Regions from separate parts of the Streptomyces sp. NPDC007856 genome, predicted to be linked through region 1. Evidence: riboswitches for the same ligand, from Rfam matches in the RefSeq annotation. Region 1 holds a riboswitch; each other region holds the start of a gene.
What was found. A riboswitch is a leader RNA that binds a small molecule or an ion and turns the genes downstream of it on or off. The one in region 1 is predicted to bind cyclic di-AMP.
Positions count from the first base shown of each region.

Region 2: another riboswitch for cyclic di-AMP. It lies ahead of ACFYOH_RS13465 (M23 family metallopeptidase); the one in region 1 lies ahead of ACFYOH_RS08065 (M23 family metallopeptidase).
Region 3: another riboswitch for cyclic di-AMP. It lies ahead of ACFYOH_RS01475 (NlpC/P60 family protein); the one in region 1 lies ahead of ACFYOH_RS08065 (M23 family metallopeptidase).

Region 1 covers NZ_JBIAEC010000003.1:18,508-27,994, reverse strand. Annotated here, with positions in the region: gene ACFYOH_RS08115 (GAP family protein) at 1-237, opposite strand, end outside; gene arsM (arsenite methyltransferase) at 505-1,284, opposite strand; gene ACFYOH_RS08105 (ArsR/SmtB family transcription factor) at 1,391-1,765, shown strand; gene ACFYOH_RS08100 (aquaporin) at 1,762-2,496, shown strand; gene ACFYOH_RS08095 (arsenate reductase ArsC) at 2,525-2,947, shown strand; gene ACFYOH_RS08090 (hypothetical protein) at 2,944-3,282, shown strand; gene ribA (GTP cyclohydrolase II) at 3,568-4,200, opposite strand; gene ACFYOH_RS08080 (MarR family winged helix-turn-helix transcriptional regulator) at 4,283-4,804, opposite strand; gene ACFYOH_RS08075 (dihydrofolate reductase family protein) at 4,883-6,016, shown strand; tRNA gene ACFYOH_RS08070 (tRNA-Met) at 6,072-6,145, opposite strand; cyclic di-AMP (ydaO/yuaA leader) riboswitch at 6,465-6,613, shown strand; gene ACFYOH_RS08065 (M23 family metallopeptidase) at 6,621-7,646, shown strand; gene ACFYOH_RS08060 (aldo/keto reductase) at 7,718-8,662, shown strand; gene ACFYOH_RS08055 (PrsW family intramembrane metalloprotease) at 8,769-9,487, opposite strand, start outside.
Region 2 covers NZ_JBIAEC010000004.1:490,877-500,363, reverse strand. Annotated here, with positions in the region: gene ACFYOH_RS13480 (DNA topoisomerase (ATP-hydrolyzing) subunit A) at 1-651, opposite strand, end outside; gene ACFYOH_RS13475 (M16 family metallopeptidase) at 959-2,353, shown strand; gene ACFYOH_RS13470 (M16 family metallopeptidase) at 2,350-3,738, shown strand; cyclic di-AMP (ydaO/yuaA leader) riboswitch at 3,950-4,111, shown strand; gene ACFYOH_RS13465 (M23 family metallopeptidase) at 4,124-4,870, shown strand; gene ACFYOH_RS13460 (GntR family transcriptional regulator) at 5,070-5,756, shown strand; gene ACFYOH_RS13455 (HPr family phosphocarrier protein) at 5,904-6,185, opposite strand; gene ACFYOH_RS13450 (GNAT family N-acetyltransferase) at 6,364-9,207, shown strand; gene ACFYOH_RS13445 (hypothetical protein) at 9,237-9,487, shown strand, end outside.
Region 3 covers NZ_JBIAEC010000001.1:288,701-298,187, forward strand. Annotated here, with positions in the region: gene ACFYOH_RS01465 (hypothetical protein) at 421-774, shown strand; partial or broken gene ACFYOH_RS01470 (tellurite resistance/C4-dicarboxylate transporter family protein) at 778-1,735, opposite strand; gene ACFYOH_RS01475 (NlpC/P60 family protein) at 2,207-3,388, opposite strand; cyclic di-AMP (ydaO/yuaA leader) riboswitch at 3,396-3,567, opposite strand; gene pcrA (DNA helicase PcrA) at 3,829-6,312, shown strand; gene ACFYOH_RS01485 (M23 family metallopeptidase) at 6,355-7,878, opposite strand; gene ACFYOH_RS01490 (esterase/lipase family protein) at 8,101-8,952, opposite strand; gene ACFYOH_RS01495 (cobalamin B12-binding domain-containing protein) at 9,178-9,487, shown strand, end outside.

The DNA of each region.
Region 1 (9,487 bases):
TTTCAGGGCCCCTACCCAGGTGGCCGGGTGCTTGTGGGTGGAGGCACTGCCCGAGCCGCCCACGGCGAGCATGATCGCTCCCAGGACGGCGAGGCCCAGGACCCAGCCGAGGGCGAAGAGCGGGCCGTTGAGGTGACCGCGGGGCGTCGCCAGGATGAGGATGATCGCCACGATGGGCAGGGGACTGACGGCGACACCGGCTGCCAGGCCCAGCACATCACCGACAGCGTGTCCCAAGGCGGCCTCCGTTGAGTGCGGGGCGGACGGATGGCGACGGGCGTGTCCATCGTTGCCTGGCGCAGCTCTCCGTGCGCGCTGCATGCGCCGAACGAGTCGACGGCCGAAGGCGGGATTCCCGCGGCGGCGTTCGCAGTCTGTCCGTGCGTGCCTGGCAGGGAGTGGGGCCGCTTCCGCCGAGGGTGTCGGGCAGGCGGTCCGCGACGCGCACGCCAAGGGATACGGGGATGGCCGAGGCCGGCCGACGGCCGACCTGGGCCCGGGCGTTCAGCGGCGGCGGTGTTCCGACCTGACGGGGGTGGCGGGCTTGGTCGCGCGGACGAGGGCGGAGTGCATGCCGTCCGCGACGGAGTGGGCCGGGGCGATCTCGATGTCCGTGAACCCGGCGGCCTCCAGGCCGGCGCGGTACTCGGCGAAGGACAGCGCGCCGGCGATGCAGCCGACGTGGTCGCCACGCCGCGCGCGCTGTTCGGGCGTGAGCGCGTCGTCGGCGACGACGTCGAAGACGCCGATCCGGCCGCCGGGCCGCAGGACCCGGAAGGTCTCGGCGAAGACGGCGGGCTTGTCGACGGACAGGTTGATCACGCAGTTGGAGATGACCACGTCGACGGTGTTCGCGGGCAGCGGGATCGCCTCGATGGTGCCCTTGAGGAACTCCACGTTCGTCGCACCCGCCCTCGCCGCGTTGGCGCGGGCCAGGGCGAGCATCTCCTCGGTCATGTCCAGGCCGTACGCCTTCCCCGTCGGCCCCACCCGGCGGGCGGACAACAGGACGTCGATGCCGCCTCCGGAGCCGAGGTCCAGCACGCGTTCGCCCTCGCGGAGTTCGGCGACGGCGGTGGGGTTGCCGCAGCCGAGGGAGGCGGCGACCGCTTCGGCGGGCAGGGCGTCGCGCTCGTCGGTGGCGTAGCGGGCGGAGCCGAAGTTCTCGTCGGCCTCGACCGGTTCGGACCCGCAGCAGGCGATGCCGCCCTCGGTGACGTGCATGGCTGCTGCGGCGTACCGCCGGCGGACGGTTTCGCGCAGGTCGGTGGGCTGCTCGCTCATCGGTTCACTCCAGGGTGACGGGGCACGCATGGTGGCGGGAACGGCCTGTATTGACGTTCATTGATGCAACCTTGCGCCTTGCATCGAGAAACGTCAACATAGAGGCATGTCGAAACAAGAGCTTGAGGTGATCGGCCAGGAGGGTGCCGCCGTCTGCTGCCAGGGCCTCGCCGCCGCGCCGCTGGACGACGAACGCGCCGCCGAGCTGGCGAAGGTCTTCAAGGCGCTCGGCGACCCGGTGCGCCTGCGCCTGCTGTCCATGATCGCCTCGCGGGAGGGCGGGGAGGTCTGCGTGTGCGAGATGACGCCGGCCTTCGACCTGTCCCAGCCGACGATCTCCCACCACCTCAAGCTGCTCCGCCAGGCCGGTCTCGTCGACTGCGAGCGCAGGGGGACGTGGGTGTACTACTGGGCGCTGCCCGGCGCCCTGGACCAGCTCGCCGGGTTCCTGACGCCGCGGACCTCCGGGGTGACGGCGTGACCGCGTCCCTCGGCCGTCGTGTCGCGGCCGAGGCGGTGGGGACCGGGCTGCTGGTGGCCGTGGTCGTAGGCTCCGGCATCCAGGCGACCGGGCTCTCCCACGACGTCGGCGTGCGACTGCTGGCCAACTCGCTGGCCACCGTCTTCGGCCTGGGCGTGCTGATCACGCTGCTCGGGCCCGTCTCCGGCGCGCACTTCAACCCCGTCGTCACCCTGGCCGCCTGGTCCACCGGCCGCCGCACCGGCGCCGGGCCGAGCCTGCGGGAGGTCGCCGCGTACGTCCCCGCGCAGGTTGCCGGGGCGATCGGTGGTGCGGTGCTGGCCGACGCCATGTTCGGCGAACCGCTGGTGAAGTTCTCCACCCACGACCGGTCCGCCGGCCATCTGTGGCTGGGGGAGGTCGTCGCCACGGGCGGGCTGATCCTGCTCGTGTCCGGCCTGGAGCGCGTCGGCCGCGCCTCCCTGGCCCCGCCGGCCGTGGCCTGCTACATCGGTGCCGCCTACTGGTTCACCTCCTCCACCTCCTTCGCGAATCCCGCCGTCACCGTCGGCCGCGCCTTCACCGACACCTTCGCCGGGATCGCCCCCACCTCCGTCGCCCCGTTCATCACGGCACAAGTGCTCGGCGCAGCACTGGGACTGGCTGCCGTGGCGGTCGTGTACGGACGTCCCGCCCGCGTGGCGGACGACGTCGTCGTGCCGCACGGCGAGCCCGAACTCACTTCCTCCTGACCGCCCTCCGCCCGCAAGGACACCTGCGATGACCACCGCCGCCACCCCGCGCCCCTCCGTGCTGTTCGTGTGCGTCCACAACGCCGGCCGTTCCCAGATGGGCGCCGCCTTCCTCACCCACCTCGCCGGTGATGCCGTGGAGGTCCGCTCGGCAGGTTCCGCACCCGCCGACGCGGTCAATCCGGCGGTGGTGGAGGCCATGAGAGAGGTCGGCGTCGACATCTCCGCCGAAACACCGAAGATCCTCACTGTCGAGGCGGTACGGTCCTCCGACGTGGTGATCACGATGGGCTGCGGGGACGCCTGCCCCGTCTTCCCGGGCAAGCGGTACCTGGACTGGCGGCTCGAAGATCCGGCGGGCCAGGGTGTGGACGGCGTGCGGCCGATCCGGGACGAGATCGAGCAGCGGGTGCGCGGCCTGCTGGCCGAGCTGGGTGTTCCGGCGGCATGAGCCGGCCGTCCACCACCAGGCTGGACGTCGGCCTCTGCGCCTCCTTCGACGCGGTGGACATCGCGGGCACGGTCGTACTGGTCCACCGTCATCTGCCCGTCATCGCCTTCAGCAGCGCCGCACTCGAACCCGGCTCTCCGGTACGGGAGTTCGTCCCTCCCCCGCCTTGGGCGGGGCCGTCGGCCGATGCCGGGTTCCGGCTGCTGGAGCCCGCGGAGCCGGACGCGCCCATCGAGCGGGTCGATCCGAGCGCGCTGCCGGAGGCCGAGCTGAAGGCGGTCCGCCACTGGCGCCCGCAGACGCTGGGCGAGCTGATGTTCAACTGGTGGGACTGAGGCCTACGACGCCTCGGTTCACCGACCCGCCCTCACCGCCTCAGGCCACCACCAGCCCCGTGTCTCCCGCCCCATAGGCCCGCAGGAACGCCGCCACTCCGCCCCTGATCAGGCGGCTACGCCGTCGCGGCGACCCTCCTGTCCCTGGCGGCCCTCCCGGCGCAGGCGATGATCGGCAGATCTGTTCCGGCCGTCGTACCGCGTCGGAACGCAACCCGCAGGTCAGATGATGGGGGCAGCCGAGCGGGTGGAACAGATCCGCCCATCGCCCACTGCCCGCCGAGGTCAGCCCGCGTTGAGGTCCGCCAGGGGCAGGGTGTGGCGGGTGTGGACGACCTTCGCGCGCAGGTAGCGGACGTTGTGGGCCGTGGTGAAGACGCCGGTCGGCACCCGGTCCCGGACCACGACGCCCAGCGCGCGCAACTGCTCGGCCTTGTCGGGATTGTTGGACAGCAGGTCCAGCTCCCCGATGCCGAGGGCGGCGAGCATCTGCGCGGCGGCCGTGTAGTCGCGGGCGTCCTCCGGCAGGCCGAGCGCGGCGTTCGCCTCGTAGGTGTCGAGGCCCTGGTCCTGGAGGGCGTACGCGTCGAGCTTGTTGTAGAGACCGATGCCGCGGCCCTCCTGCCGGAGGTAGAGCAGGACGCCGCCGCGGTCGGCGATGCGCTCGACCGCCTCGCGCAGCTGGGGTCCGCAGTCGCAGCGGGCGGAGCCGAAGACGTCGCCGGTCAGGCACTCGGAGTGCAGGCGCACCAGCGGGACGGTGCCGGGGGCGGGGTCGCCGAGGACCACGGCGACGTGCTCCTGGCCGTCGGCCAGGCCGTGGAAGGTGACGAGTTCGGCGTCGACGCTGTAGCCGTCGTGGAAGCGCAGCGGAACCCGGACGCGGGCGCGCGGCGTGGCGGCGGGGGTGTCGGGCATGCGGGTCCCTCCGGAGGCTGTTGCTTCATATTTGAAGCAGCGTACTCGGGGGACCCTACCTCATGCTTCAAACTTAAAGCAATCAATCGTCGGAGGAGGAACACGAGGAACGCCGCCGCCAGGGCACGTCCTCCGCTCCGCACTCGGCGCCGTCGCCCTGCAGGCCGCCCGCGATCCCGGTGCAGATCTCCTCCAGCTGCCCCACCTGTTCCGGCGTGAGCCGGTCGAACAGGACGGCGCGCACGGTCTCGACGTGGCCCGGTGCCGTACGCTCCAAGGCGGCCATCCCCTCGTCCGTCAGCACGGCGATGCTGCTGCGTTTGTCCCAGCGGCAGTCGTCCCGGCGCACCAGCCCGTCCCGCTCGAGGCGGGTCACCGCATAGGTCAGCCGACTGCGCGTGATCTTCAGCGACTCGGCGAGGTCGGTCATCCGCAGCCGCCGGTCGGGCGCGTCGGACAGGTTGGCCAGCACGGAGTAGAACAGATGCGGCATGCCGGCGTCCTGCTGGAGCTGTCGGTCGATCGCGTCCTCCAGGAGGTGCGTCGCGGCGAGATAGGCGCGCCAGGCGCGCTGCTCCTCGGGGGTGAGCCAGCGGGTCGTCATGCCGCCAGTGTAAGTTTGTTTCAAACTTGAACCAAGATCGACCTTGAACCGAACCTCGCCTCGCAGGAGACCGCGCCGATGACGTACCCGTACGTGCTGCTGTCCGCCGCCGTCTCCCTCGACGGCTACCTCGACGACACCAGCCCCGACCGGCTCCTGCTGTCCAGCCCGGCCGACTTCGACCGGGTCGACGCGGTACGGGCCTCCGTCGACGCCATCCTGATCGGCGCCGGCACGATCCGCGCCGACAACCCGCGGCTGCTGGTCAACTCCGCCGAGCGCCGCGCCGCCCGCGTCCGGGCGGGCAAGCCGGAGTACCCGCTCAAGGTGACCGTCACCGCCACCGGCGACCTCGACCCCGACGCCAACTTCTGGCACACCGGCGGCGACAAGCTCGTCTACACGACCGACCAGGGCGCCGAGCGGGCGGTCCGCCGCGTCGGCGACACCGCCGACGTCGTCCCGCTCGGCCCTGGCCTCGACTGGCGGGCCCTGCTGTCCCACCTGCACGACGTGCGCGGAGTCGGACGGCTCATGGTCGAGGGCGGCGGCACGGTGCACACCCAACTGCTGCAGCTGGGTCTCGCCGACGAGCTCCAGCTCGTCCTCGCGCCGCTGTTCGTCGGCGACCCGGCCGCGCCCCGCCTGTTCGGCCCCGGCGGCTACCAGGCCGGCCGGCTGCGCCTGACCGAGACCCGCCGGATCGAGGACGTGGTCCTCATGCGCTACGAGCCCACCGCCCCCGGCACCGGGCCGGCCGCCACCGCCGCCGACCGGCACTGGCTGCGCACCGCCTGTGAACTCGCCGCGCTGTGCCCGCCCTCGGAGACGGCGTTCAGCGTCGGCGCGGTGGTGGTCGCAGCCGACGGTACGGAGCTGGCTCGCGGCCACTCCCGGGAGGGCGAGGATCCCGTGGTCCATGCGGAGGAGGCCGCCCTGGCGAAGGTCGACCCGGCGGATCCCCGGCTGGCCGGTGCCACGGTGTACAGCAGCCTGGAGCCGTGTGCCCGGCGCGCCTCGCGGCCCGCGCCCTGTGCCGAGCTGATCCTTCGGGCGGGGGTACGGCGGGTGGTCACGGCGTGGCAGGAGCCCGACACATTCGTAGCGGGAGCCGACGGTACGGGGGTGCTGGTCAAGGGGGGTGGGGAGGTCGTCGCACTGCCCGAGCTGGAGGAACTCGCCAAGGCGCCGAACCGGCATCTGCTGGGCTGAGCCCGCACACACTCAGGGCCCGGAATCCTTGGGATTCCGGGCCCTGAGCCTTCAGTAGCGGGGACAGGATTTGAACCTGCGACCTCTGGGTTATGAGCCCAGCGAGCTACCGAGCTGCTCCACCCCGCGTCGTTGTGTCTCTACTGTACACCACACGCTCACCCCCTCGGCGCCACACCGCCCGCGCCCCCTCGCCGGCCCGTGGTCACGGTGATCGGCTTCACGGACGGTGACCGGACGACCGCCCTCCGCATAACATCTGAGACACCGTCAAAAATGCCGACACTCATGTACGGTGGTCAACTCACCCGATTTGCAGGGATCCTGACCGGTAAGTCCACGGCCGAAAACCTTAATGATCAAGCCGAACGGCTTGGAAAGTGGCTGTCGGGTCTATTAACGTTCGATAACGCAGCGCGGTCGTCCCAGCCGTCACAAGAGGCGGCTCCGTGCGCACGCGCCGAATCCCGCAAGGGAGCCGGGGAACCACCACCTTGGGGTGAATCGCGCGAATGCCGCAGTTGGTATACGCGCGTAGGAGACCTTCCTGCTCCGAACCCGTCAGCTAACCCGGTAGGCGGAGGAAGGAAAGGAGCACGCCCGCGTGGCGTCCAACCGGCCCGTCCCAGAAGCCCCGTTCATGCCCCCGCAAGCCCAGCCGGAGACCTTCGGCTACGGCGCCTACCGCGCCGAGGAGGGGCCCTGGGAGGAGTGGAATCCCACCGAGGACTCCGTCGCCCCGCTCCGCGGCCGGCACCGCGTCGCCAAACAGCGCGGCGGTTTCGCGCGCAGCTCCACCGTCCTCGGCGTCGGCGTGATGGCCGCGGTCGGCGCGGGCGGCATGGCCAGCGCGAACACCGGCAAGCCGCCGGTCTCCATCTCCCTGCCGGACCTGGACTCCGTCGAGCACATCTTCGGCGCCGGCTCCTCCGACGCGCACCAGGCCACCACCGGCCTCAGCAAGGTGGGCGTGAGCACGGACAGCGCCGACAGCGGCAACGCCGGCGAGGCCCTGCGCAACCGGATCATGGCCCAGGCCGAGCAGCAGAAGGGCCAGGCCGCCAGCAAGGCCACCGTCGCCGCGATCGCCGCCGCCGACCAGCAGACCGCCGACGCGGCCGCCAAGGCGGAGAAGGCGGCCGCCGCCAAGGCCGCCGCCGCCAAGCAGCAGGCGGAGGCCGACGCCGAGAAGGCCGCCGAGGCCAAGCGGCTCGCCGAGCTGGCCAAGCAGTACACGCTGCCGGTCGTCTCGTACACGATCACCGGCACCTTCGGGCAGCCCGGCGCGATGTGGTCCTCCGGCTACCACACCGGCCTCGACTTCGCCGCCCCCACCGGCACCCTCATCAAGGCCGTCCACAGCGGAACGGTCACTGAGGCGGGCTGGGCCGGCGCCTACGGCTACCGCACCGTCATCACCCTGGACGACGGCACCGAGCTGTGGTTCTGCCACCAGTCCTCGATCAACGTCTCCGTCGGCCAGAAGGTCTCCACCGGCCAGGTCATCGGCCGGGTCGGCGCCACCGGCAACGTCACCGGCCCGCACCTGCACCTGGAGGTCCACCCGAACGGCCAGGCCACCGCCATCGACCCGGCGCCCTGGCTGCGCGATAAGGGCCTCACCCCCTGACAGCCGTCTGTCCGTGGGACTTTGCACCGGCGGCGGAATGCGATCATCTGTCGCCGGTGTTGATGCAGAGCATGACTTCTCTGCGCACACTCGGCTCCTCCGACCTCGAGGTCTTCCCGCTCTGCCTCGGCGGCAACGTCTTCGGCTGGACCGCCGACGAGGAGACCTCCTTCGCCGTCCTCGACGCCTACACGGCGGCCGGGGGCAACTTCATCGACACCGCCGACTCGTACTCGGCCTGGATCGAGGGCCACAAGGGCGGCGAGTCCGAGACGGTCATCGGCAAGTGGGTCAAGTCCCGCGGCAACCGTGACCGCGTCGTCATCGCGACCAAGGTCAGCCAGCACCCCGAGTTCCAGGGGCTGTCCGCCGCCAACATCAAGGCCGCCGCCGACGCCTCCCTGCGCCGCCTGGACACCGACTACATCGACCTCTACTACACCCACTTCGACAAGCCCGAGATCCCGGTCGAGGAGATCATCGGCGCGCTGGACGAGCTGGTGAAGGCGGGCAAGGTCCGCCACATCGCCGCCTCCAACATCAGCCCCGAGCGCCTGAAGGCCTCGCTCGACTTCTCCGACCGCGAGGGCCTGGCCCGCTATGTCGCCCTCCAGCCGCACTACAACCTCGTCTCCCGCGACACCTACGAGGGCCCGCTGCAGGACCTGGCCGCCAAGGAGGGCCTGTCCTCCGTGCCCTACTTCTCCCTCGCCGCGGGCTTCCTGACCGGCAAGTACCGCCCCGGCAGCAAGGTCGACAGCGCCCGTGCGGGCCGCGCCCAGGAGTACGCCGAGTCCGAGCGCGGCCAGAAGGTCCTCGCGGCGCTCGACGAGATCGCCGCCGCCCACGACGCCCCCGTCGCCACGGTCGCCCTCGCCTGGCTCGCGGCCCAGCCGACGATCACCGCCCCGATCGCCTCGGCCCGCACACTGGACCAGCTCCCGGCCCTGCTGGGCGTGGTGGACCTGAAGCTGACGGACGAGGAAGTGGCGAGCCTGACGAAGGCGTCGGCCTGACCTTTCCGGTGACTTCTCCGGCCGACAGCTGACCTCTTTCCGCCGCGACGGCCCTCAGCCACGACGGCGGATTCCGGCGGTGCCGAACCCTCCGCCACCCGACCGGCTAGTACTGGTACGGGTTGTAAGCGGAGTAGGGCACCGCCGGATAGCCGTAACCCGGCCCATACGCCGTAGGCGCCGGCACGGGCGCCGCGTACATCGGCCGAACCTGCGGAGCAACTCGCGCGGCGTACTCCAACGCCGGCCGGGCCGCGTCCCTCCGCTGCCACAGCTCGTCCAGCAGCTCCCGCTCCCGTACGACGAAGTCGGCCCCTGCCTTCCCCTTGCGTCCCCGGTGCCGCAGGAAGGCGAGCGAGGTGGCGTACGCCTCGTACTGGGCCACCGCCCGCGCCGCCGGCCGGCCGCCGTGGTGCCGGGCGTAGTCACGGGCCGTCCGCCGCGCCCGCATCGACCCGAGCGCGAGCGGCTCGGCCGGCCCCAGCCACCCGGCCAGCACATACGCCGGCAGCTCCGCCCGCACGGTCCGCAGCTCCCGCTGCCGGGTCCAGATCGCGAGCCAGGTCAGCAGCCCGAACACGGGCACCATGAATCCGCCGTAGACGGCGAAGAACCCGAACTCGCCGAAGGTGGAGGAGCCGTTCCAGAAGGCGTGCATGCTCATCGCGAGCAGCAGACCGCCGAGCGGCAGCAGCACCCGCCGGGCGCGCTGCCGCTCGGCGGAGAACGCGGCGAAGCCGAAGCCGAGGCCGGTGAGGGTGGTGAACAGGGGGTGCGCGAACGGGGACATCACGATGCGCACGAAGAAGGTGGCGGCGGTGACGG
Region 2 (9,487 bases), on a different contig from region 1:
CAGGTCCGCGTTCGGGTGCCTGATCAGGTGGCGGGCGGCCGCGATGACCTCGCGCAGGTTGTGCGGCGGCATGTTCGTCGCCATGCCGACCGCGATGCCCGAGGAGCCGTTGACCAGCAGGTTCGGGAAGGCGGCGGGCAGCGCCACCGGCTCCCGCTCCTGGCCGTCGTAGTTCGGCGCGAAGTCGACCGTGTCCTCGTCGATCGACTCGGTCATCAGGCTCGTCGCCTCGGCCTGCCGGCACTCCGTGTACCGCATGGCGGCCGGGGGGTCGTCGTTGCCCAGCGAGCCGAAGTTGCCGTGGCCGTCGACCAGCGGCACGCGCATGGAGAAGGGCTGGGCCATGCGCACCAGGGCGTCGTAGATCGACGCGTCGCCGTGCGGGTGCAGCTTGCCCATGACCTCGCCGACGACACGCGCGCACTTCACATAGCCGCGGTCGGGGCGCAGGCCCATCTCGTTCATCTGGTACACGATCCGGCGGTGCACCGGCTTGAGGCCGTCACGGGCGTCCGGCAGGGCGCGCGAGTAGATGACCGAGTACGCGTACTCGAGGTAGGAGCCACGCATCTCGTCCACGACGTCGATGTCGAGGATCTTCTCCTCGTACGAATCGTCGGGCGGCGGGGTCTTCGTGCTGCGGCGGGCCATCGCTGCCGGCTCCTTGCTACTGAAGCGTTTGATGGATCTGACGCGGACCATTGTGGACCGCGGCACTGACAACCGGGGCCATGGCCCGGTCTTCCACGGTCCGCCCGGCACCGCAAGGCGCACCGGACCGGCACCGCACAGTGCCCGCCGGCCGTCCTGCGGGCACGCGAGTCGCAGGCTACGCGATCCGCTGTGGGCGTACGTCCCGCGGGAACTTCGCCGAGGCCCCGCACGGTTTGCATACAGTGGCAGGAACGGCAGGAAAACCGCGGTTTTCACAACCGCCTCCGCTCGCGAAGGGATGTACATGCCCATGGGTCACACGACCACAGCCGAGGCAGGCTCCGGGGGCCTGACAGCGACCGAGCACCGCCTGGCCAACGGTCTGCGCGTGGTGCTCTCCGAGGACCACCTGACCCCGGTGGCGGCGGTCTGCCTCTGGTACGACGTCGGCTCCCGCCACGAAGTCAAGGGGCGTACCGGCCTGGCTCACCTTTTCGAGCACCTGATGTTCCAGGGCTCGGCGCAGGTCAAGGGCAACGGTCACTTCGAGCTGGTGCAGGGCGCCGGCGGCTCGCTCAACGGCACCACCAGCTTCGAGCGCACCAACTACTTCGAGACCATGCCCGCCCACCAGCTGGAGCTGGCGCTCTGGCTGGAGGCCGACCGCATGGGCTCGCTGCTGGCCGCCCTGGACGACGAGTCCATGGAGAACCAGCGGGACGTCGTCAAGAACGAGCGCCGCCAGCGCTACGACAACGTGCCCTACGGCACCGCCTTCGAGAAGCTGACCGCCCTGTCGTACCCGGAGGGCCACCCCTACCACCACACGCCGATCGGCTCGATGGCGGACCTGGACGCGGCCACCCTGGAGGACGCCCGCCAGTTCTTCCGCACCTACTACGCGCCGAACAACGCGGTGCTCTCCGTGGTCGGCGACATCGACCCCAAGCAGACCCTCGCCTGGATCGAGAAGTACTTCGGTTCCATCCCGTCCCACGACGGCAAGGCCGCCCCTCGCGAGGGCTCCCTGCCGGACGTCATCGGCGAGCAGAAGCGCGAGGTCGTCGTCGAGGAGGTCCCGGCACGCGCCCTGATGGCCGCCTACCGCCTTCCGCACGACGGCACGCGCGCGTGCGACGCCGCCGATCTCGCCCTGACCATCCTCGGCGGCGGCGAGTCCTCCCGCCTGTACAACCGGCTGGTCCGCCGCGACCGTACGGCCGTCGCGGCCGGCTTCGGCCTGCTGCGCCTCGCCGGCGCGCCCTCCATGGGCTGGCTGGACGTGAAGACCTCCGGTGACGTCGAGGTGCCGGTCATCGAGACCGCCATCGACGAGGAGCTGGCCCGGTTCGCCGAGGAGGGCCCCACGGCCGAGGAGATGGAGCGCGCCCAGGCCCAGTTGGAGCGCGAGTGGCTGGACCGGCTGGGCACGGTCGCCGGCCGTGCCGACGAACTGTGCCGGTACGCCGTCCTGTTCGGCGACCCGCAGCTCGCCCTCACCGCCGTCAAGCGCGTCCTGGATGTGACCCTGCAGGAGGTCCAGGAGGTCGCCCAGGCCCGTCTGCGCCCCGACAACCGGGCGGTCCTGGTGTATGAGCCGAAGTCCCCGGAGCAGGCCCCGGACGCCGACGTTCCCGAGGACCCGGAGCAGGAAGCCACCGTAGAGGCCGGTAACGAGAACGAGGAGACGGCCAAGTGACCGAGCTCGCCACCATGGACTTCCATCCCCAGCCGCAGGCCGGCGAGGCCAGGCCCTGGGCGTTCCCGGCGCCCGAGCGCACCGCGCTCGACAACGGCCTGACCGTGCTGCGCTGCCACCGCCCCGGCCAGCAGGTCGTCGCCGTCGAGGTGCTGCTGGACGCGCCCCTGGACGCCGAGCCGGCCGGCCTGGACGGCGTCGCCACGATCATGGCGCGGGCCTTCTCCGAGGGCACCGACAAGCACTCCGCCGAGGAGTTCGCCGCCGAGCTGGAGCGCGCGGGCGCCACGCTGGACTCGCACGCCGACCACCCCGGCGTCCGGCTCAGCCTGGAGGTCCCCGCCTCGCGCCTGGCCAAGGGTCTCGGCCTGCTCGCCGACGCGCTGCGCGCGCCCGCCTTCGCCGACAGCGAGGTGGAGCGGCTGGTCCGCAACCGCCTGGACGAGATCCCGCACGAGCTGGCCAACCCCTCCCGCCGGGCCGCCAAGGAGCTCTCCAAGGAGCTGTTCCCGGTGGCCTCGCGCATGTCGCGGCTCCGCCAGGGCACCGAGGAGACCGTCGAGAAGATCGACGCCGCCGCCGTACGCGCCTTCTACGGCCGGCACGTACGCCCCGCCACGGCCACCGCGGTGGTGGTCGGCGACCTCACCGGGGTCGACCTGGACGCGCTGCTCGGCGACACCCTGGGCGCCTGGACCGGCACGCCGGGCGAGCCGCGGCCCGTGCCGCCGGTGACCGCCGACGACACCGGGCGCGTGGTCATCGTGGACCGGCCCGGCGCCGTGCAGACGCAGCTGCTCATCGGCCGCGTCGGCCCCGACCGGCACGACCGGGTGTGGCCCGCCCAGGTGCTCGGCACCTACTGCCTCGGCGGCACCCTCACCTCCCGCCTGGACCGCGTCCTGCGCGAGGAGAAGGGCTACACCTACGGTGTGCGCTCCTTCGGCCAGGTCCTCCGGTCCGCACCGGACGGCACGGGCGCCTCGATGCTCGCCATCAGCGGCTCCGTGGACACCCCCAACACCGGCCCGGCGCTGGAGGACCTGTGGAAGGTGCTGCGCACCCTGGCGGCGGACGGTCTGACCGACGCCGAGCGGGACGTGGCCGTGCAGAACCTCGTCGGGGTGGCGCCGCTGAAGTACGAGACCGCGGCGGCCGTCGCGAGCACGCTGGCCGACCAGGTCGAGCAGTACCTGCCCGACGACTTCCAGGCGACGCTCTATCAGCAGCTGGCCGCGACGGGCACGGTGGAGGCCACGGCGGCCGTGGTGAACGCCTTCCCGGTGGACCGTCTGGTGACCGTCCTCGTCGGTGACGCCTCCCAGATCAAGGCACCGGTGGAGGCACTCGGCATCGGTGAAGTGACGGTCGTGGCGGCCGAGTAACCGCACGCGCGTGGGGCCCTGACGGTCTATGGACCGTCAGGGCCCCTGCCGTTCTCACTCCCTTACCGGGATGCCCGATTTGAGGCGGAGGTTGCCTGTCTGCCCTGTGGGATGCGCTACAAAAGTCCGGATCCGTTTGGGGTTCGAAAGCAGGCTTACGTAGCGTCACCCGGGCTGTTCGTCGGTAGCAGTGCGCCGCACCCGCGGCACCGGACAGCCATCGCCGAGTCCCCGCACGGCGCGAGCCAGGGGAGCCGGGGACCCACGCAGTCCCTGGGGTGAATCGGGCGCCCGCGCTCCGCGAGGGGGCCCGTAGGAGACCTTCCTGCTCCGAACCCGTCAGCTAACCCGGTAGGCGAGAGGGAAGGAAAGGACCAGCCACTCCATGGCGTTCATGTGCGCCACCGGGAAGCACCGCAAGCCCGGCCGGGTCAAGCGCACCACCGCTCAGGCGGCAGGCATCGCAGCCCTCACCACCACCGGTGTCATCGGCACCCTGGCCGCCTCCCCGGCGCTCGCCGCCGAGAACACCGTGGAGCAGACCGGCCTCACGCCGGTCCTCACCCTGAGCGACGACGTGGCCGAGCACATCGACGCGCAGGCCGCCGCGCAGCAGCGGGCCGCCGAGCACAAGGCGGCCGAGGAAGCCGCGGCGAAGAGGGCGAAGGAGGAGCACGAGGCCAGGACCCGCGCCGCCCGGGAGGCCGAGCGCAAGCGCCTGATGAACACCTTCGTCGCCCCGATCGCGAACTCCTACGTCTCCACCGGCTACAAGGCGAGCAGCTCGCTGTGGTCCTCCGGCTCGCACACCGGCATCGACTTCCACGCGGCGAGCGGCACCCCGGTGCACGCGGTCGGCTCCGGCACCGTCGTCTCCACCGGCTGGGGCGGCGCGTACGGCAACCAGATCGTGATCAGGATGGCCGACGGCATGTACACCCAGTACGGCCACCTGTCGTCGATCGGCGTCTCGGTCGGCCAGCAGGTCACCCCGGGCCAGCAGATCGCCCTGTCCGGCGCGACCGGCAACACCACGGGCCCGCACCTGCACTTCGAGGCCCGTACGACCCCCGACTACGGCTCGGACGTCGACCCCGTCGCCTACCTCCGCAAGCACGGCGTGAACGTCTGACGCCTCATCGCCTGGCATGCGAAGCCCCGGCTCACCGAGCCGGGGCTTTCGTCGTCTTTTCACGGGCGCCACCCGATCCGCTGACCAAAAAATATCCATGGATTCCGGCCCGCCGTCGGAAATTCCGGCTCATTGGAATAGAGTCACGGAACAGGCGTCCATCGTCGACGTTTCACGGGGATTAAAGCGGAGGTCGGTCATGCGTATTCCGGCGCACTCGGTGTGCACGGCCATCCGGGACGACATCGTCGCGGGGGTCTACGAGCGCGGCGGCCGGCTGACCGAGGAAGTCCTGGCCCGCCGCTACGGCGTCTCGCGCGTCCCCGTCCGCGAGGCCCTGCGCACCCTGGAGGCCGAGGGCTTCGTGGTGACCCGCCGGCACGCGGGCGCGTGTGTGGCCGAGCCGACCGAGCAGGAGGCCGCCGACCTGCTGGAGATGCGCCTGCTGCTGGAGCCGCTCGGGGCCGCCAGGGCCGCCCAGCGGCGCACCGAGGCCCATCTGAAGGTGCTGCGCGGCCTGGTCAGGCTGGGCCAGGAGCGGGCCCGCAGGGGCAGCAGCGACGATCTGCGGTCGCTGGGCGGCTGGTTCCACGAGACGCTCGCCCAGGCCTCGGGCAGCCCCTCGCTGACCGCGATGCTCAGCCAGCTTCGGCACAAGATCGCCTGGATGTACGCGGTGGAGGCGCCGTCGAGCCCGGTGGACTACTGGACGGAGCACGGCGCCATCGTCGACGCGGTGGCGCGCGGCGACGGGGAGCGCGCGCGGGCGCTCACGGCGCTGCACACCGAGCGCGCGACGGCCGTGCACCGGCTGCGCTTTTCCGGGGCCGGCGAGCGTGTGAGGACTTCGCAACACGCCGTAAACATGTCGGGCCTCCGGCATTAACACGGGCGCCGTATACAAAGAAGAGGTATTCGGCTGCGCAGTATTTACCGCTGCCTCAATTCCGGTGTGCGCGCAAAGAGCCCGGAAACGCAGAGCCGCGCCGCCCGAAAAGGGCGACGCGGCTCCGGTGTGTCAGCGTGCTGCTGTTCAGACCGTCTCGGGCAGTTCCTCGAGGCCCTCGGCGACCAGCTTGGCCAGACGGTCGAGGGCGACGTCCGCGCCCTCGGCGTCGGAGGCCAGCACGATCTCCTCGCCGCCCTGGGCGCCCAGGCCCAGGACAGCCAGCATGGAGGCCGCGTTGACGGGGTTGCCGTCAGCCTTGGCGATCGTCACCGGGACGCCTGCGGCCGTGGCGGCTCGGACGAAGATGGAGGCGGGGCGGGCGTGGAGGCCCTCGGCCCAGCCGACGTTGACGCGGCGCTCAGCCATGTGTTGCTGCCCTTCAGTCTTCAGGGTTGTCTAGACCAGTTTCCCATATCGCGAAGCATGCCCCGGAGCGGACCTTCGTCCGCCCGGCGTGGCGTCGGAACCGCGGCCTCGGTTCCGGCTTCCGTCCTCCACAGACTGCCCTGCGCCGTTGTCGGACGCGAGCCGTACTCTGGGGCCCATGCAGACCTCGGCGGACCGGCAGGACCGGCACCAGTACCCCGCCCACTGGGAGGCGGACGTGGTGCTGCGCGACGGTGGTACCGCGCGCATCAGGCCCATCACCGTTGATGACGCCGACCGCCTGGTCAGCTTCTACGAGCAGGTCTCGGACGAGTCGAAGTACTACCGCTTCTTCGCGCCGTACCCCAGGCTCTCCGCCAAGGACGTCCACCGCTTCACGCACCACGACTTTGTGGACCGGGTGGGACTCGCGGCCACCATCGGCGGCGAGTTCATCGCCACCGTACGCTATGACCGCATCGGCGCCGACGGCATGCCCGCCTCCGCGCCCGCCGACGAGGCCGAGGTCGCCTTCCTGGTGCAGGACGCGCACCAGGGCCGCGGGGTCGCCTCCGCCCTGCTGGAACACATCGCGGCAGTCGCCCGCGAGCGCGGCATCCGCCGCTTCGCCGCCGAGGTGCTGCCCGCCAACACCAAGATGATCAAGGTGTTCACGGACGCCGGCTACACCCAGAAGCGCAGCTTCGAGGACGGCGTCGTCCGCCTGGAGTTCGACCTCGAACCCACCGACCGCTCCCTCGCCGTGCAGCGAGCGCGCGAGCAGCGCGCCGAGGCCCGCTCGGTACGGCGCCTGCTCATGCCCGGCTCGGTGGCGGTCGTCGGCGTCGGCCGCGCCCCCGGCGGCGTGGGCCGCAGCGTCCTCGGCAACATCCGGGACGCCGGCTACGGCGGCCTGCTGCACGCCGTGAACAAGGCCTTCCCGGAGGGCCTCGGCGAGGTCGACGGGGTGCCGGCCTACCGGCGCGTGCGGGACATCGGCGGTCCGGTGGACCTCGCCGTGGTCGCCGTACCGGCCGAGCACGTGCCCGCCGTGGTCGCCGAGTGCGGGGAACACGGGGTGCAGGGGCTCGTCGTGCTCTCCGCCGGGTACGCCGAGAGCGGGCCCGAGGGGCGCGAGCGGCAGCGGGCCCTCGTGCGGCAGGCACGCGCGTACGGCATGCGGATCATCGGCCCGAACGCCTTCGGGATCATCAACACCGCGCCCGACGTGCGCCTCAACGCCTCCCTCGCCCCGGAGATGCCCCGCCCCGGCCGCATCGGGATGTTCGCCCAGTCCGGTGCCATCGGCATCGCCCTGCTGTCCCGGCTGCACCGGCGCGGCGGAGGGGTCACCGGGGTCACCGGCGTGTCCACCTTCGTCTCCGCCGGCAACCGCGCGGACGTCTCCGGCAACGACGTCCTCCAGTACTGGTACGACGACCCCGAGACCGACGTCGTCCTCATGTACCTGGAGTCCATCGGCAACCCGCGCAAGTTCACGCGCCTCGCGCGCCGGACGGCGGCGGCGAAGCCGCTGGTCGTGGTGCAGGGGGACGGGTCCGCCCCGCAGGGACACGCGGTGCGGGCCACCCGGCTGCCGCACGCCACCGTCTCCGCGCTGCTGCGGCAGGCCGGGGTGATCCGGGTCGACACGATCACCGAGCTGGTCGACGCGGGGCTGCTGCTCGCCCGGCAGCCGCTGCCGGCGGGGCCGAGGGTGGCGATCCTGGGGAACTCGGAGTCGCTGGGCGTGCTGACGTACGACCGGTGTCTGGCGGAGGGGCTGCGGCCTTCGCGTCCGCTGGACCTGACGACGGGGGCGACGGCGGAGGACTTCCATCGGGCGCTGGGAGCTGCGCTGGCCGACGAGTCGTGCGACTCCGTCGTGGTGACGGCGATCCCCGCGATCGGGGAAGCGTCGCCGGGGGATGCGGAGCTGGCGGAGGCGTTGCGGTCGGCCGCGGCTGCCGTTCCGGGGAAGCCGGTGCTGGTGGTGCATGTGGAGCTCGGGGGGCTTGCGGAGGCGTTGTCGGCTGCGGCCAGCACCGCACCCGCGGCCGTTGACAAGGCACCCGGTACCGAGGGCGGTGCCCGCCTGTTCCGCGCTGCGGAACGCCTGCCCACCGCGGGAGTGGCTGCGGCCAGTCCTCCGGAGGGCATGCACCTCATCCCCGCCTATCCCGCCGCCGAACGTGCCGTGCGGGCGTTGGCCGAAGCCGTCAAGTACGGGCAGTGGCGGCGGGAGGCCATGGACCCGGGGAAGGTGCCCGAGTACGACGACATCGACGAGAAGGGGGCCGCGCGGCTGATCGGTGAGCTGCTCGCGCGCGGGGAAGGGCTCACGATCTCCGACGCGGAGACCTGCGAGCTGCTCGGCAAGTACGGCATCCCCGTGCGGCGCGCGCTGCCCGCACCCACTGCCGACGCCGCCGCCGAAGCCGCCCGCGCCCTCGGCTACCCGGTCGCCCTCAAGGCCACCGCCCCGCACCTCAGACACCGCGCCGACCTGGGCGGCGTGCGCCTCGACCTCGCGGACGAGGAGCAACTGCGCCGGGCGTACGCCGAGTTGACCGAGCTGTTCGGCAAGCCGGAGGAGCTGCGGCCGGTGGTGCAGGGCATGGCACCGCGCGGCGTCGACACCGTCGTACGGGCCGTGATCGACCCGGCGGCCGGGGCCGTGCTGTCCTTCGGGCTCGCCGGGGCCGCCTCCCAGCTGCTCGGCGACATGGCGCACCGCCTGGTCCCGGTCACCGACCGGGAGGCGGCCTCGCTGGTGCGGTCGATCCGTACGGCACCGCTGCTGTTCGGCTGGCGCGGCTCCACGCCCGTCGACACCCCGGCGCTGGAGGAACTGCTGCTGCGGGTGTCCCGGCTGGTCGACGATCATCCGGAGGTGGTCGCCGTCACCCTGGAACCGGTCGTCGTCGCCCCGCACGGCGTGAGCGTCCTCAGCGCCACGGTACGGCTCGCGCCGCCACCGGCCCGCGACGACCTGGGCCCGCGCACGATGCCGGCCTACTGATCACCTGCTGATCAGGGGAGGGGGACCGCATGATCGTCTTCACCGACCCGGGCTTCGTCTCGTGCCCGTCCGCCCTCCAGGGTCCCGTCTTCCGTGAGCCCGCCGCCGAGGAGGCGGCACGGCTGCGGCGAGCGCTGGGCGAAACGCTGCCCGTCGTGGTCGCGTTCGAGGCGGACGGCGGCGGATCCGAACCCGTCTCCTGCCTGATCGCCGCGCAGGGGCTGGACATCCTGCCGGGGCTCGTCCCGCGGCGCCCACGCGCGCGTGCGCAGGCCGACCC
Region 3 (9,487 bases), on a different contig from region 1:
TCCGTGTGCCCGGCGGCGGCCCGCACAGGGGAAGCGGGCCACCGCCGGACCCTTCTCGGCGGTGGTGGCCGACGGCCGCCCCTGGCCCGGGCGGCGGTGGGGAGCCGGTCACCTGGGGGAGGACGCTAGGCCCGACTGTGACGAGTAGGTAACGCGGTGTACGGAACTGGCCTCGATGGACCGGGATGTGACCGCAAGTGACCATGTGGCCGTTCTGGAGTCGTCGCCTTCACAGAGCGCGGTGACCGAAGTGCGGAAAGTGGGATGGACGGGAGCCGTGGGGTGCTATGAGGCGCATATATGCAAGATCCTCCGTGCGACCGCCGACCGCCGACCGCCGACCGCCGACCGCCGACCGCCGACCGCTGTGTCCGGGGCCGGTGGGGGGAGGCCCGCGGGCCCCTGGTTAGGCTCCGGCCCATGGACGTACTCATCCATCTCTTCGTCGGCCTGCACATCATCGGCATCGCCGCGCTGCTCGGCGGTTTCCTCACCCAGATGAAGGCGATGGGCCAGGGCACGGCCCGGTTCGTGCCCGCGATGCTGCACGGCGCGCTGACCATGCTGGTCACCGGCGTGGTCCTGGTCGGCCTCAACCAGGCCGACGACCACCACGTCAACACCATCAAGATCGGCATCAAGCTGGCGCTGCTGATCGTGATCCTCGGGTTGGTCTATGTGAAGCGCGACGAGGAGAAGATCGACAAGAGCGTGTTCGGGGTGGTCGGTCTGCTGACCATGGCGAACATCTTCATCGCCGTCCTGTGGACCTGACGGTCAGCCGTCCCTGCCGCCGGCGCGGGCCGCGAGCACCGCACCGGCGGCGACCGCGAGCCACACCGCCACCGCCGCCCACAGCAGCACCCGTCCCGGCCAGGTGAGCCACGGGACGCCGAAGACGGTCGCGGCAGACAGCGCCGCCACCGCCGTCATCCCCATCGGGAACACCGTCGCCCAGCGCAGCACGTGGTAGCCGGGCCGGGGGCGGGCCGCCTCGGCGGCCAGTGGACGACGTAGCAGACCAGATCCAGCACGTACAGCGCGACCGTCGCGGTGCGCAGCACGCCGCGGTCGTCGGCGTTCCACAGGTACATGCCCGAGTCCCCGGCGATGAGCAGGATTCCCCCGGCCAGCGCCGAGATCGCGAGCGCCCCGCCCGCGATCCAGTGGTCGCCCGCCCCCTCCAGCACCTGCCGTACGTCGAAGTGGGCCAGCGCCAGGCCGTAGAGCACCAGGCCCAGCCAGAACAACACCAGCGCGGTGTGCGCGAGCCACGCCGTGCGCCCGGCCGTGGACAGCGTGGCGGCCAGTACGGCGAGCCCCTCTGTGGCCACACAACACAGGAACACCGCTCAGGGCATGCGCGGCCTCCAGCGCCGTACGACCAGGACCAGCAGGACCGGCCAGAGCACCGTCGCGAGCGCCAGCAGCGCCTCGGCTCCAGGCCCAGCGCCGAGATCCGGGTGCCGAGCACCGTGGTCGCGGCGACGGAGGTGAGCGCGCCCGGACTCTCCGCCTCGGTCGCCCAGCGCTGCCGCTCGCCGACCAGTCGCAGCACGAACTCGGCGGCCGGCGCGGCCCAGGCGACGCACGCCAGCGCCAGCACTGCCTGGGAGAGCGTCTCGTCGCCGGTCATGTGCAGTCCCACCGACAGGATGCCGGTCGCCATCACGGCGGCCCCGGCCGGGGGAGACCGCCCCGCCCACCACACGCGCAGACCTGAGATGCCCGGCATGCGCCCGATGCCAGGGAGCGGCGGGGTTCCCGCCCGGAAGGGCACGCGCGTGTGGACAGCAAAAACGCCGGTACGCGCGGGGGACCGGGAGAAGCCGGCGCCGCGTTCGTGACCCAGGAAAGCGGTGGCGCGTGGACGCAGGAAGGCCGATGGCGCGTGGACGGAGGAACAGCCGGCACGCGGCGCGTGTGGACGCAGGAAGGCCGGCACGTAGCGCGCATCGACGCAGGAACGGCCGCACGCGCGCGTGGACGCGGAAAACGCCCGCACGCGCGCGTGGACGCGGAAAACGCCCGCACGCGCGCGTGGACGCGGAAAACGCCCGCACGCGCGCATCGGCACGCGATCAGCCGACGCGCGCCCGGGGGCCTCAAGGCGAGGCCCCCAAGCCGCCGGCACCTGCGCGCGTGGTCCGGCAATTCGGCGGCACGCGCGCGTGGAGCGGGGCGCACCCGTGCCCGGGGTGAGTGGTCAGCCCGGGCGGACCACGCTGTGGATGATCGACTCGCCGCCGTAGTAGATCGACTCCTCGCGGACGTACGCGCCCGGCTTCGGGGCGTGGATCATCATGCCGTTGCCTATGTAGACGCCGACGTGGCTGATGTCGTCGTAGAAGAAGATCAGGTCGCCCGGCCGCGCGTCGGCGAGCGAGACCGTGGTGCCCGCGTTGACCTGGTCGTACGTGGTGCGCGGGAGGGTGACGCCGGCGGCCTTCCAGGCGGCCTGGGTGAGGCCCGAGCAGTCGTAGGAGTCCGGCCCGGTGGCGCCCCACACATACGGCTTGCCGATCTGCGCGCGGGCGAAGGCGATCGCCTTCTCTGCCTTCGTGTCGTACGAGCTGGACGTGGTGGTGGACCCCGTCGAGCCGGAGCCCGTCGAACCCGACCCGGAGCCGGACCCCGTGGCGGTGGACGACGACGAGGACGAGTCGGCCTGCTGCTGAGCCGCCTGCTGCTTCGCCAGCTCGGCCGCCTTGCGCGCCGCCTCCTGGTCCTTCTGCCGCTCGATGGCGGCCAGCCGCGCCTTCTCCTGGGCCGTCAGCTGCGACAGCAGTTCCCGCGCCGAGGCCAGTTTCTTCTGCACGGTTGCCTTGGCGGTCTGCAGGTCGTGCTGCGAGTCGCTCAGCGTCTGCAGGCTCTCCGCGGCCTCCCGCCGCTTCTTCATCGTCGCGGCCTGCTCGCCGATGAAGTCGTCGACCGCGCTCTTCTCCCGCGAGGTCAGCCGGTTCATCAGCTGGGTCTGGTCGAAGTAGTCCTGCGGGTCGTTCGCCAGCAGGAAGGTGGCCGTGTCCGGAGCGGCGGCGCCGGTGCGGTACTGGGCCGCGGCGAAGGAGCCCAGCTCCTCACGGGCCTTGTTGAGGCGTGCCGTGCGCCGGGCGACGTCCTCGCGCAGGGCGTCGACGCGGCCGCGCTGTTTGCCGGTCCGCTCCTTGGCCGCGTTGTACTTCTGGGTCGCCGACTCCGCCTGGCGGTAGAGATCGTCGACCTTCTTCTCGACCTCCTCCAGGGTCGGCTTGGCGCGATCGGTACCCGGGGCGGCCTCCGCGGTCTGCGAGAGCACGGCCATGGAGGTGAGGGCGGCGGTGGCGAGGGCGGGAGCGCGAAGGCCGGTTCCGATGGTCCCGCCGGGGCGCGGCTTGCGGTGCGACGCCAAGAGAGGCGACTCCTTCCAGTGGGCCGCCTACCGGGTTAGCTGTCGGGTTCGGGCGGTGGTTCGGAAGGGTTGCCCTACGGCGGCGTCCCGGGTGGGAGCCGGCCGATTCACCCCAAAGGTCGGTGGGTCCCCGGCTCCGGGCGCCCTGCGGGGCACGCCGGACTCGGCGGGGGCCGCGCGGCCCGGCGAGGTTCGCCGGTAGGGGTCGTGCGGCCCGAACGCACGCTAGCCAACTCGTGTGACTCCTGTGAAGGTTGGTGCGTGATATGTCCGATACATTTTCGTGACCTGAGTCAGGTTTCGCTTCTGAGTCATCGGACGGTACCCCTCTGTGAGCAGGGCGCGGGCCGTTCGGCAGTGAAGATCAACTGCTTTCCGGGGCGGCCGTGTTCCGGGGACGGCGACCGGTTGTCGGTGGGGAGCCCTAGACTCGTAGAGCGATGAGCAGCCTCTTTGACGACAGCTTCCTGGCGGACCTCCAGGCCCCTCGCGGGCGCGAGGAGGAGCCCCCGCCGCCGCCCGAGGACGATCACGCTCCGGAGCCGCTTCCGGACGATCTGTTCGGCGGGAAGTTCGACGTGCCGCCGGACCGGGACGCGTACTACCGCGACGGCGCCCCGCGTCCCGCCCTCGACGCGGCGGCGCTGCTGGAGGGGCTGAACGACAACCAGCGCGCCGCGGTCGTGCACGCCGGCTCCCCGCTGCTCATCGTCGCCGGCGCCGGCTCCGGCAAGACCCGTGTGCTCACCCACCGCATCGCCCACCTGCTCGCCGAGCGGCATGTGCACCCGGGCCAGATCCTCGCGATCACCTTCACCAACAAGGCCGCGGGCGAGATGAAGGAGCGCGTCGAGCACCTCGTCGGCCCGCGCGCGAACGCGATGTGGGTGATGACCTTCCACAGCGCGTGCGTGCGCATCCTGCGCCGGGAGAGCAAGAAGCTCGGTTTCACCTCCAGCTTCTCCATCTACGACGCCGCCGACAGCAAGCGCCTGATGGCCCTGGTCTGCCGCGACCTGGACCTCGACCCCAAGCGCTTCCCGCCCAAATCGTTCAGCGCGAAGATCAGCAACCTGAAGAACGAGCTGATCGACGAGGAGGACTTCGCCGCCCAGGCCACGGACGGCTTCGAGAAGACCCTCGCCCAGGCCTACGCGCTCTACCAGTCGCGCCTGCGCGAGGCCAACGCGCTCGACTTCGACGACCTGATCATGACGACGGTCAACCTGCTGCGTGCCTTCCCGGACGTCGCCGGGCACTACCGCCGCCGCTTCCGGCATGTCCTCGTCGACGAGTACCAGGACACCAACCACGCGCAGTACGCGCTCGTGCGCGAACTCGTCGGCACCGGCGAACACAGCGAGGACATCCCGCCGAGCGAGCACGACCTCCCGCCCGCCGAACTGTGCGTCGTGGGTGACGCGGACCAGTCGATCTACGCCTTCCGGGGCGCGACGATCCGCAACATCCTCCAGTTCGAGGAGGACTACCCGAACGCGACGACGATCCTGCTGGAGCAGAACTACCGCTCCACACAGACCATCCTGTCCGCCGCCAACGCGGTCATCGAGCGCAACGAGTCCCGCCGCCCGAAGAACCTGTGGACCAACGCCGGCCAGGGCGCGCGGATCACCGGTTACGTTGCCGACACCGAGCACGACGAGGCCCAGTTCGTCGCCGACGAGATAGACCGTCTGGTCGACGCGCGCGAGGCCAGGGCGGGCGATGTCGCCGTCTTCTACCGCACCAATGCCCAGTCCCGTGTCTTCGAAGAGGTCTTCATCCGCGTCGGCCTGCCCTACAAGGTCGTCGGCGGGGTCCGCTTCTACGAGCGCAAGGAGGTCCGGGACGTCCTGGCCTATCTGCGCGTCCTCGCCAACCCCGAGGACTCGGTGCCGCTGCGCCGCATCCTCAACGTGCCCAAGCGCGGCATCGGCGAGCGCGCGGAGGCGATGATCGACGCCCTCTCCCAGCGCGAGAAGATCAGTTTCCCGCAGGCGCTCAAGCGCGTGGACGAGGCGTACGGCATGGCCGCGCGCTCCACCAACGCCGTCAAGCGGTTCAACACGCTGATGGAGGACCTGCGCACCATCGTCGAGTCCGGTGCGGGTCCCGCGACCGTCCTGGAGGCGGTGCTCGAACGCACCGGCTACCTGGCCGAGTTGCAGGCCTCCACCGACCCGCAGGACGAGACCCGCATCGAGAACCTCCAGGAACTCGCGGCGGTGGCCCTGGAGTTCGAGCAGGAGCGCGGGGAGGGCGAGCAGGGCACGCTGGCCGACTTCCTGGAGCAGGTGGCGCTGGTCGCCGACTCCGACCAGATTCCCGACGAGGACGAGGAAGGCTCCGGCGTCATCACCCTGATGACCCTGCACACCGCCAAGGGCCTGGAGTTCCCGGTCGTCTTCCTGACCGGCATGGAGGACGGCGTCTTCCCGCACATGCGCGCCCTCGGCCAGGCCAAGGAACTGGAGGAGGAGCGGCGCCTGGCCTACGTCGGCATCACACGCGCGCGGGAGCGGCTCTACCTCACGCGGTCGGCGATGCGCAGCGCCTGGGGCCAGCCGTCGTACAACCCGCCCTCCCGCTTTCTGGAGGAGATCCCGGCCACCCATGTGGACTGGAAGCGGACGGGAGCGGCGGCGCCGGTGTCCTCCGGCCCGGCCTCCGGGATCGCGGCCTCGCTGTCCTCGACCCGCTCGCGTTCCTCGGCGTCGGGCGCGTCCGGGTTCGCCACGCGCCGCACCACGGAGAAGCCGGTGGTCGCCCTCGCCGTCGGGGACCGGGTCACCCACGACCAGTTCGGGCTCGGCACGGTCGTCGCCGTGAAGGGCACGGGCGGGAACGCGGAGGCGACGATCGACTTCGGCGACGCCAAGCCGAAGCGACTGCTGCTGCGGTACGCGCCGGTGGAGAAGCTGTAGGGAAGAAGCCGTAGGGGGTCTGGGGGCGAAAGCCCCCGGGCTCTACGTCGGGTCGAGCCCGTGGCTCCGCAGCCACGGCAGCGGGTCTATGGCCGCCCCGCCCGCGGGCCGCACCTCGAAGTGCAGGTGCGGGCCGGTGGAGTTGCCGGAGTTGCCGGAGTAGGCGATCGGCTCGCCGGCCTTGACGGACGTCCCGGAGGCGACGCGGTAGCTGGACAGATGGCAGTACCAGGTCTGCGTGCCGTCCTTCGCCGTCACGATCATCATGTTGCCGTAGGCGCTGTTCCACTTGGTGGAGACGACGCCGTCGGTCGCGGCCATCACCGTGGTGCCGTACGACACCGGGAAGTCGATGCCCGTGTGCACGGACATCCAGTTCACCCCCGCCTGGCCGAAGTAGGCGCTGAGCCCCTTCTGCGTGACCGGCAGCACGAACTTGGGGCGCAGCCGCTCCTTGAGCGCGGCCGCCGCGGCGGCCTTCTTCTGCTCCAGTTCCTGCTGGTTCTTGAGGTCGATCCGCTCCTGCGTCCGGCTCGCCCGGTCGGCGAAGTCATGGGCGCCCGCGGACAGGGTGTTGAGCTGGGTGTCCAGCTTGCTGTTGGCGACCGAGGCCTTGACCGCGTGCGTGTCCGAGGCGGAGGCCGTGGTGTCGTGTCCGTTGTCGGTCAGCGCGCCGACCGAGGCGGCGGCGATCCCGGCGACGCCCATCACACAGACCGAGGGGACGGCGACGGTGAGCAGCGCGGAGCGCTTGGCGGTCGTACGCCGGCGGGAGCGCCCGGCGCTGCGCGAGCCGGCGCGGGGCGTCGGCGCGATGTCCTCCTGGTCGTCCAGCAGCTCGGCGGCGGCCTGTTCACCCGCGGTGCCCGACTCGTCGTCCCCGACCTGCTGTTCGTCGAAGGCGGTGTCCTCGTAGGGGACCTCGTCGTAGGGGACCTCGTCCTCGTACGGGGTCTGCCCGTACGGAACCTGCGGGAAGGCGCCGGTCGCCTGCGGGTCGCCGACCTGGTCGAAGGTGGCGGTGGCCTGCTGGCCGAACGGTTCGGCAGGCTGCTCGGCCTCCGCCGGCGCGGCCTGGCCGCCGGAATTCCACTGTGTGGCGTCGAAGGTACCCGACTCGAAGGTCTGGGTACCCCACGCCCACTGCTGGGTCGGTGGGGCGATCCCGGACTGGTCGGGCTGCAGCCAGGCGCTCGCGTCCCACTGGCCGCTGATGTCGTTGCCCGTCGCCTGGGCGGGGATCGTCCAGGCGGTGGAGTCGTAGACGCCGGAGTCGTAGGCGGCGTGGTGCTGGGCCGCGTACGGGTCGTAGTTCGGGGTCTGGCCGGTCTGCCACTGCGTGCTGTCGTACGCGCCGGTGCTCTGCTCGCCGGGCAGGCTGCCGAAGAGCGGGTCCGTGGCGAAGGTGCCGGTGCCGTCCGGAAAACCGGTGGCCTCGTAGCCGCCGTACGTGGTGAAGTCGCCGTAGGGGGCTCCATGCGTCCCGTACGGCGCGTAGTGCGCGGCGGAGGCGTCTGAAGCCGGGGCCGGGGTGGTCATGGTCCCCGACGGGTGACGGTCGTTCACCAACTTCTCTTTCGCCTCGACAACAGGGGCTGCCAGAGCAGTGCGGTGACTGTACCCGCCGGTACCTGGACGCGACAATCTTCGGCTGGTTTCGCGCCCGCCGGAAACGGGCATTCGGCGGCGTTTCGGGGGGCGCAGGACACGAGTTTGGCCGAGAGTTCGATTGGTGTTCGATGTGTGGTGACTGTTCGTCACCTGTGCGTCACTCCGATGCCGGGCAGATCACGCCACCGTGAGACCGTCGGCGACCCGGTCCCCGGCGTGCGGGGAGTCGAGGGCCTCGCGTATCCCGGCCGCGACGGCGGGATGCACGGGCAGGGCGAGATGTCCGATGCCGGTCACCCGGACGTTCTGCGCGTCGAGGTCGGGGTGCTCCAGGCAGGCCGTCTCCAGCGGCACCATCACGGAGTCCAGGTCACTCCAGAAGCTGACGAACCGGGTACGGCAGCCGGGCGCGGGCCGGGCCAGCTCCTCGATCACCCCCGAACCGGGCCGCATCTGGCGCACGATGGGATGGGCGTTGGCCAAAGGTGCCGCACTGGTCCCCGAGTGTGGTGTACCCAGCGTGACGAGGATGCGCACCCGCAGGTCACCGCCCAGACACTGCACGTAATAACGGGCGATCAGCCCGCCGAGGCTGTGCCCCACGATGTCGACCTGGTCGCTGCCGGTGCGCTCGCAGATCTCCTCGACGTGCCGGCCGAGCAACTCGGCGGCGGCGCGGATGTCGCAGGTCAGCGGGGAGTAATTGAGCGATACGACCCGCTGCCCGCCGTGCTGGGCCAGGTTGCGGCGCAGCAGCAGGAACACCGAGCGGTTGTCGATGAAACCGTGCAGCAGCACCACCGGCGGGCCGGAGCGGACCGGCAGCCGGGCGGTGCCGTCGCCGGCGGGCAGGAAAGGGGCGCGGCGCTCCTGGGTGAGGCCGGTCGGATACAGCAGGAGATGGCAGGCCAGGATCGCGGCCTCCAGGGCGGTCGCCTTCAGCAGCGCCACGGAGATTCCGGCGAGTCTGCCGGGCCACAGGCGCCGGCAGAACGGGAGAAAGAGCGGCAGTACCCCGGTGACCTTCATTGGCCGACCTCCTGTCGGCACACCGGAGGACGGCTCGATCCCCCGTGTGCCCTCATGTCCCACCATGTGATTTCCCCCTCGCCGCGCACCGTAAAACTGCCGGTTGCGGGATGCTGGAGATAACGTTCGTTCACTTCGCGACGGGTGGCGGACCGCGCCAAAAGTGCGGTACTTGTCGTTACGGACGGAAGCGATCGCTTCCGTGGTCGTTTGATGGAGGCAGTGATGGGTGTGGCAGCGGGTCCGATCCGCGTGGTGGTCGCCAAGCCGGGGCTCGACGGCCACGATCGGGGGGCCAAGGTCATCGCGCGTGCCCTGCGCGACGCCGGCATGGAGGTCATCTACACGGGGCTCCACCAGACGCCGGAACAGATCGTGGACACCGCCATCCAGGAGGACGCCGACGCGATCGGCCTGTCCATCCTCTCCGGCGCGCACAACACGCTGTTCGCCGCGGTGATCGACCTGCTCAAGGAGCGCGAGGCCGAGGACATCCTCGTCTTCGGCGGCGGCATCATCCCGGACGAGGACATCC